DNA from 2 places in the Cupriavidus metallidurans CH34 genome. Region 1 is predicted to be linked to the other one. Evidence: predicted binding sites of a transcription regulator. Region 1 holds the regulator's gene; the other holds the start of a gene.
What was found. Region 1 encodes FliA, which starts transcription of late flagellar genes. Its sites were predicted from a motif close to CTAAAGTTTNNNNNNNNNNNGCCGNTA; they were not measured.
Positions count from the first base shown of each region.

Region 1 (3,609 bases):
GACAAGACCGCCTGCCGCGAATGGTCGGCCATGCTCGGGTATGAAACCAACTGGTGGGGCATCCTGGGCGCCTATGACTCGCAGCGCGGCGGGCCCGGCGCCTTCGGCGGCCTGACCTCGAGTTCGCTCAAGGATGATCGCGCCACTCTCGGTGGCTACATGCTCGTGGACCGCGCCAAGATCGGCGCCGGCTGGATCGGGCGTCGCAACGGCGCCATCGCCACGCCGCGCAGCGACATGTTCTACGCCGGTGTCGCCTACGACATCACTCCTGCGGTGACGCTCTCCGGCGAGGCGTTCTACCTCAAGTACCACAACAGCGCCGACAAGGCGTGGCTGGGCGCGTTACGTGCCAGCTACGCCTTCTCCAAGCGCACGTCCGTCTACACCACGCTTGGCTATATCGACAACGGCGGCAAGCTGGCGCTGTCCGTGGACAGCGCTTCCACCGGCGCATCGCCCGCGCCTGGCGGCTCGCAGTTCGGCGCCATGCTTGGCATGAAGCACGTCTTCTGACGGCACTTCATTCGTCGGCTTGAGACTGGGCTCCACCTGCCCGCTTCTGGTCATGACTGGCTGGGAGCGGGCTTTTTTTGCGACTGCAGTCCTGTGCCGAGCGGCCCGTAGTGCCAGTGACGTGCAGATAGGTGCAGATTGAACCCGTCCACGGGCCGTTTCATTGCCGCGCCGGGCCCGGCGCGCTATCGGTAGCTCACCGTCACCTCGTTACTGCGGCCTTGCAGGGTGGGAGACAGCCCCCCACGGCCAGCAACCCGGTAGGCAAACACGAACCCGCCGGTCGCATCGTCGCCCGCGAACGCATCGGTCTTCCCCTGCGCGCCAGACAGCAGCACGCAGCGTCGCGCGTTACACAGGTATGCTTCCAGATCGATAGGCGGGGTACTGGCGAAGCTGTAGCGCCAGCGTACCGATGTAACGATGCCACTTGCCTGAGGCATCGTGCCGGGGGGCAGCACCGGCGACGACATCGTGCGCTGGCCGCGACTGGCAATCAGCGGTCCCTGCGCGGAGCTGGTCCAGGCATAACGCGACCCACTGAGCTCGTAGGTGGCGCGCACGTATGTCTGCGCGTCGACCCATGTGGGGGCCAGACAAAGACACAACGCGAATGCCAGAAGATGACGCATCACAACATGCCGCGAAGCTGGTTGCGCAGCCGCGTAATGGCCTGGCTACGGATCTGGCAGACGCGCGATTCGGTCACTTCCAGCACGGCCCCGATCTCACGCAGGTTCAACTCCTGGTCGTAGCAAAGCGAGAGCACCAGCTTCTCGCGCTCGGGCAGCTTCTCGATGGCGCGGATCAGCGCGTCACGCATTCCCGATTCCATCAGCACCGTGAGCGGATTCGCTTCGTCGGTCACCCCAAGGTGCCGATCCAGGAAGTCTTCTTCCCCGGAACGTTCGAAGTCCTCATAGTGCAGCAACTGGCAGCCATGGACTTCGTTGAGCAGTTCCTGATACTCCTCCAGCCCCATTTCGAGTTCCTTCGCCACTTCGGAGTCGATGGGGCTCCGGCCGAGTTTCTGCTCGAGCTGGCGCTGCGTGCGTTCGATCTTGCGTGTGAACTGGCGCAGACTGCGCGATTGCCAATCGTTGGCGCGCACCTCGTCGAGCATAGCGCCGCGAATGCGCTGGCTCGCATAGGTCTCGAATCGCGCGCCATGGTTGTCCTCGTAGCGCTTGGCGGCGTCGAGCAGGCCGATCATGCCGGCCTGGATCAGGTCGTCGATCTGCACGCTGGCCGGCAGCTTCGCCGCCAGCTGCAACGCGATGCGTCGCACCAGCGGCGCGTGCGACTTGACCACGTCTGCCTGTTCGAGCTTTCCCTGAATCGTGTACATGGTGGAACTCTCGGTAAATGCTTTCTATCGGTGCCAGCGCCGCGCAAGCATGGCCGCGGCTGACTGTCTGGCTCGGTGTCCGGTCTTGTCGACTTCTTGTTCTGGCTTCATGCGGGAACGGCCACAGCCGCTCCCTGGGGCGTTGTATCGTGTCGCAACGGCCATGCGCCGATACCGCTGGCGATGTGGCGCAGCGCGCTGGTGGATGCCGCTGCGGGATATGCCTCCACCACGCAACGGCTAAGCTGGAATGCGCGGGCCACCAGCGGGTCGATCGGCAGGTATCCGGTCAGACCAGCCTCGACGCCGAGGTACTGGCTCGCGGTACGTGCAAGATTGCGCGCCAGCGCGGCAACGGTCGCTTCGGTGGCCGCCATATTGACGACCAGATGGAAGCGGCGGCATGCGTACTCGTGATGCAGACGCTTGATGCGCGCGTAGGCCGCGGTAATCGACGTTACCTCCGGGCGCATGACAATCACCACGTTGTGGGCGGTTGCCGCCAGAGGCGACAGCGCGCCGGTCGCATCCGTGCGCGCGTCGATCAGCACCGACCGCATGTCGGGAATCAGATCGGATAGCGCGCGGTCCATGTTCCCGGCATCGACTGGGATGTCACCTGCCGGCAGTACCGCGATGCCACTGGCGGGACGCGTGCCAATCGCGGCGGCCGCAGACACTCGGCTGGCCAGCACATCGGCGAGCGTTGCCACAGGCGCGGCGCCCGACAGACGCGTGGCACGCACGCCATGGCGATCCTCGTCGACGAGCAGCACGCGTTCGCCCTGCATGGCCAACGCATTGGCCAGACCCAGTGTCACCGTGGTGGCGCCCGCCCCCGCATCGGCGGCAACCACCGCGATGCGCCGGGTGACGCGCGGCGCCAGCAGACGGCGCAGGCTTTCTGCCTGATCGGAACCCATGACGTTCAAGGCTTATTCCCCCGCGACTGCCAACTGCGGCAGTCCGACTGTCGCCTGCATTGCCACGTCGGCAGTGATATCACCGACGAGCGCAGGCGAGGCGGCACGTCCGGGATAGTTCTCCAGCACATCCAGTAGCGCCAGCAGGCGACCCATGCCCTCGTTGAGCACGGAGCCTGGCACCGGCACATTCGCACGCGTCGCGGCACGGCCGGCCAGGCGTGACAGGAACGCCGGTGCGGTTGCGGTGGGGGTGTGCTGCAGGCGCAGCGTGGTCAGCCCGAGCTGGAGCGACACCAGGCTGGTCCCCTGACTGTCCGACGCATCGCCGTCCTGCGCGAAGTGTTCGGCGGCATGACGCAGCGTGCGGAACTGCTCGTCCGCGGCGTTCGCCCATTGCATCCAGCGAGCGACCTGCGCGGCGTCATCGGTCAGCGCCGCGTCGCACAGCACGTACTCGACCGCCAGCGTTTCGCCGGTATCACGATCCGCCATGCGGGAGACAACGAGGCACGCTTCGGTGCCGGTCTCGGCCGTGTTATCGCGAGCGCGTCCAACCGCACGAACCGTCCCTTCCGGAATCCGCACGGCACAGTGACCAACCCAGTGCACAGCGTCGCGGTCGCGCCAGGTCGTGTCGCCAATCGCATGAAACGTCAGCGTGTCGGCGATCGCATCGAGCTTGCTGGCCGCGCCACCAGTGATCACGCGCGCGGTTTTACGCGTACCCGCCACCCAGCGCTCACCGAGCTGATGCCAGCGCGCAATCACGGCGGCCGATGGCACCGAAGCATTCAGGTTGACGACGGTACGTGCCGCAGA
Region 1 covers NC_007974.2:242,317-245,925, reverse strand. Annotated here, with positions in the region: gene RMET_RS19245 (porin) at 1-516, shown strand, start outside; gene RMET_RS19240 (flagellar protein FlhE) at 702-1,148, opposite strand; gene RMET_RS19235 (RNA polymerase sigma factor FliA) at 1,148-1,864, opposite strand; gene RMET_RS19230 (MinD/ParA family ATP-binding protein) at 1,972-2,787, opposite strand; gene flhF (flagellar biosynthesis protein FlhF) at 2,800-3,609, opposite strand, start outside.

Region 2 (3,609 bases), 420 kb from region 1:
TCGAGGATCAGGCTGATGCACTGCACCGCGCAGTCGGCCAGTTCAGGCTAGCGGGCGCGATTTAGGAATGGCCTTGGGGGGAGCACGCCGCACGCGATTCAGATGCGGGCGGTTCGCTCCTCTCTCCAGCCTCGCGAGAGAGCGGAACACCGATGGAACATGCTGACGACTAAACCCCGCCCGCTTCCTCGTAACAAAAAAACGCCGCCCACGAGGGCGGCGTTCTTGCATCGATTGACGACTCGCTGACAGGTTACTTGCTGTTCGTGTTGTTCATCGCCGAGAACTGCTGGGTCAGGTAGTCCTTGGTGCGGTTCATCTGCGAGACTGCCAGATCCAGCGCCTGGAACTGCTTCTGGACGCGCTTGATATTGGCATCGATGTGCTCCGACATCGAGTCATAGCGCTTGCCGAGATCCTTCACGCTCTGCTCGATACCCTTGGTCGCGGAGGTCAGCGGGCCGTTGGTACCCGTCATGGTATCCACCGCTTCAGACAAGCGGCGCGCGATCCCACCCTTCGTGCCGTCGCCGCCGAACAGCGCGGTCACGTCAGCCAGGTTTCCGGCCAACGCGGCATCCAGCTTCTTGGTGTCCACCGACATCGTGCCGTCCTTCTGCAACGTCACGCCAAGCTGGGCCAGCGTTGTCGCGGCGCCATCGCGCATCCCGGCTTCGGGGGTGTTGAGTACCGAGCGCAGCGTCGACTGGATACCGCGCAGCACGCCGTCACCGGTCAGAGCCGCCTTGGTACCGCTCTTCACGTCGAAGGCTGTCAGCTGCTTGGTGGCCGACTGGAGGTTGTTGTAGGCCGTGGCCAGCCCCTGCACCGCGGCCTTGATGCTGTCGAGATCCTGCGTCAGCGTCATCGACGTGGTGCCCGTCTTCTTGAGCGTCATCGTGACGCCCTGCGCGGCATCGGTCACCACATTGCTGGCGCTGGTGATGGCGATATCGTTGATAGTCAGTTGCGCATTCGTGGCACGCACCACTTCCTTCATGCCGCCGGGTTGCGGGCCGGCCACCGGATCGTATCCGGCAAGCGCCTGCAGTTCCGGTGAGGAACCAGTGATGCGCATGCTCATCGCCTCGCCGGTCTTCTCCGAATTGAGCACCAGACGATAAGGCGTGCCGCTGCCGTCGTTGATGATGCTGGCCTTGACGCCCATATTGGCCTTGTTGATCGCATCACGAATTCCTTGCAGCGTCTGGTTGCTGCTGTCGATCGTCACGGTCTTGGCGGAGTCGGCGGTTGGCGTGAACGTCGGGTTCACGTATGTGCCGTACGTCGGCGATGCCGGGTCGGCGTCGTATCCGCCCGTCACGCCGAACTCGAAGGTCAGCGTGCCAGTGCCGATGATCGCATCCTGCTTGAGCTGGCCAGCGCCCGCCAGGGATTGGGCCTGCGCCAGGCTCTTGACGTTTACGTTGTAGTTGCCGGCAATCGCATTGACGCCAGTGGCGACGGTCATCACATCGCTGTTACTGACTTGCGCCTTGACGGCGCCGAACGTGTCGAGCTTGGCAAGCGAGTTGGCGGAAGCCTGAAAGGCCGACAACATGCTCTTGATCGTGCCATATCCGGATAGCTTGGCCTGGTAGGCCGTATTCTGGGTCTCCAGCGCCTTCAGCGGCAGGCGTTCCGCCGTCGCCAGCTGATCGAGGAGCGTGCCCAGTTGCATGTTGGAGCCAATGCCGAGGAAATCGAGTGCAGCCATTTTCTTCAGGTCCTTCGCCGTGCGTAACTTCGATGTAATTCACCCAGACAGGCAAATGAATGTCTTTACATCCAAGGTTTACGGCGCTCGAAAGTGGCTCTTTAGCGTTTTTCGTACAAAGTTGATACAAAGCCGATACACAAAGAGCGGCAAGACGCCGTATGTGAGCGTTTGCTCACGCTCTATGGCTTGATAGGGAGGGGGGACGTCTTCAGACGTCGTCTGTGTGCTGAAGCGCAGCCAGACAGAAGGTGGCGACGGTGTCCGCCATCTGCTCGACGGCCCCGGGGGCCGCCGAAATGGCCCGGAAGCGGTCGTGCGTGGCCGTCAGGGTGGCCAGACCATGCGCGGCCGTCCAGACACAAAACGCCAGTTGTTCATGTGTCAGCGCGCCGGGTTCACGTCCGCCCAGACACGCAACGACGGTTTCTCGCACCCGATCGAACGAACCGGACGAGGCTTCCTGCAGTTCGGGGTATTCGTCACGGCGTTCTATCGCCGGGCCGAACATCAAGTGAAAGCGCGCCGGGTACATGTGCGCGAATTCGGCGTAACCGACCAGCAGCGCGCGCAGCTTGTTGGCCGGGGTATCGCGCGGAATCAGGCGCGCGCGGTTGCCCTGGAAGGCGCCCAGTTCCCGGAACGCCTGCGCGGCGATGGCCGCAAGCAGGCCGTTGCGGTCCTGGAAATGGTGTGCCGGCGCGCCCGGCGACACGCCGGCCAGCTTGGCGGCTTCGCGCATGCTCATCGCCGCGATGCCTTGCGTATCGAGCAAGTGGAGTCCCCACGCAATCAGCGAGGCGCGCAGGTCGCCGTGATGCCATTGTCCGGCGGGCTTGGTCGTGCCACCCGCCACCTTGCGCGTACCACCCTTGCGCCCGCCGTTCTGTTTCGTGCCGCCTTCGTTCATCCCTCTCGCTATCCCGCTATCCCGCTACCCAGTTGCCATGGAAGCCGAACGGCACGCGCTGCGGCAGCTCGACGGTTGCCAGCGGACCGCGCGCGACGTGCCGCGCATCGAACACCAGCAATTCGCTACATTGTGCCGCAGCCCGCCACACCACCGCCAACAGCCAGCCATCGCCCTCGCCGCCATGAGCGCCACCACCCGGCGCGAACACCGGCTCGGACGTGATATCGCCCCGCGGCAGCCAGTAGGCGTCGCGCGTGCCGTCCTGCATGTCCAGGTGCATGATGCCGTTGAGCGCGCCTTCGCCGTACTCGGGATGCGACGCGGCGAACCATCCGTGCCGATAGCGGAAACCCGAAACGCGGTCGTCGATGCGCGGAAACTCGCCCGCCGTATCGTCGAGCCGTTCGGCGGTGAACCGGCGTATGTCCGACGCAAGATCGAACGTCCAGCGCGTCAGGTACGCCTGCTGCCGGGCGGGATCTCCTGGCGATCCGTCGGCGTGGGGGAACAGGGGAGGTTCGTCGTAGACCATGACGTCCGCCAGAATGCGTTGTCCCCCCTCGCCTTCCTCCCACGCGTTCATCACGTGGAACACATAGCAGGCAGGGCCCTCGAACCACCGCACGTCGTCAGCGCCGCCACCACGCGGCAGGACGCCGATCATGGCGGGCTTCTCTGGCTCCCATGCATAGCCAGGGCCGCCGCGCTCCACGCGCGCAAGGCTACCGGTCAGCGGCAGCACGGGGATCAACAGATGACCCGGCGTGGCCATGAAGTCGTGGATCATGCTCGGGTACGGCGCCTGCAGACGCGCGTAATGCGTCAGGCGGCCCTGTGCATCGATCGCACCAACCTGCACGCCCGGCGTGAGCTTGCCGTCGGCGTTGTAGCCGAAGAACAGTAGTTCGCCAGTGCGCGGGTCGGTCTTCGGATGCGCGGTGAACGGCCCCTTCAGCGGGCCGTATTCCATATATCCAAG
Region 2 covers NC_007974.2:2,402,273-2,405,881, forward strand. Annotated here, with positions in the region: gene RMET_RS28815 (methyl-accepting chemotaxis protein) at 1-65, shown strand, start outside; gene fliD (flagellar filament capping protein FliD) at 254-1,717, opposite strand; gene RMET_RS28825 (TetR/AcrR family transcriptional regulator) at 1,929-2,627, opposite strand; gene RMET_RS28830 (carotenoid oxygenase family protein) at 2,644-3,609, opposite strand, start outside.
Region 2: fliD (flagellar filament capping protein FliD) is a predicted target of FliA. The motif match lies at 1,796-1,822, and genes of this name have one in related genera.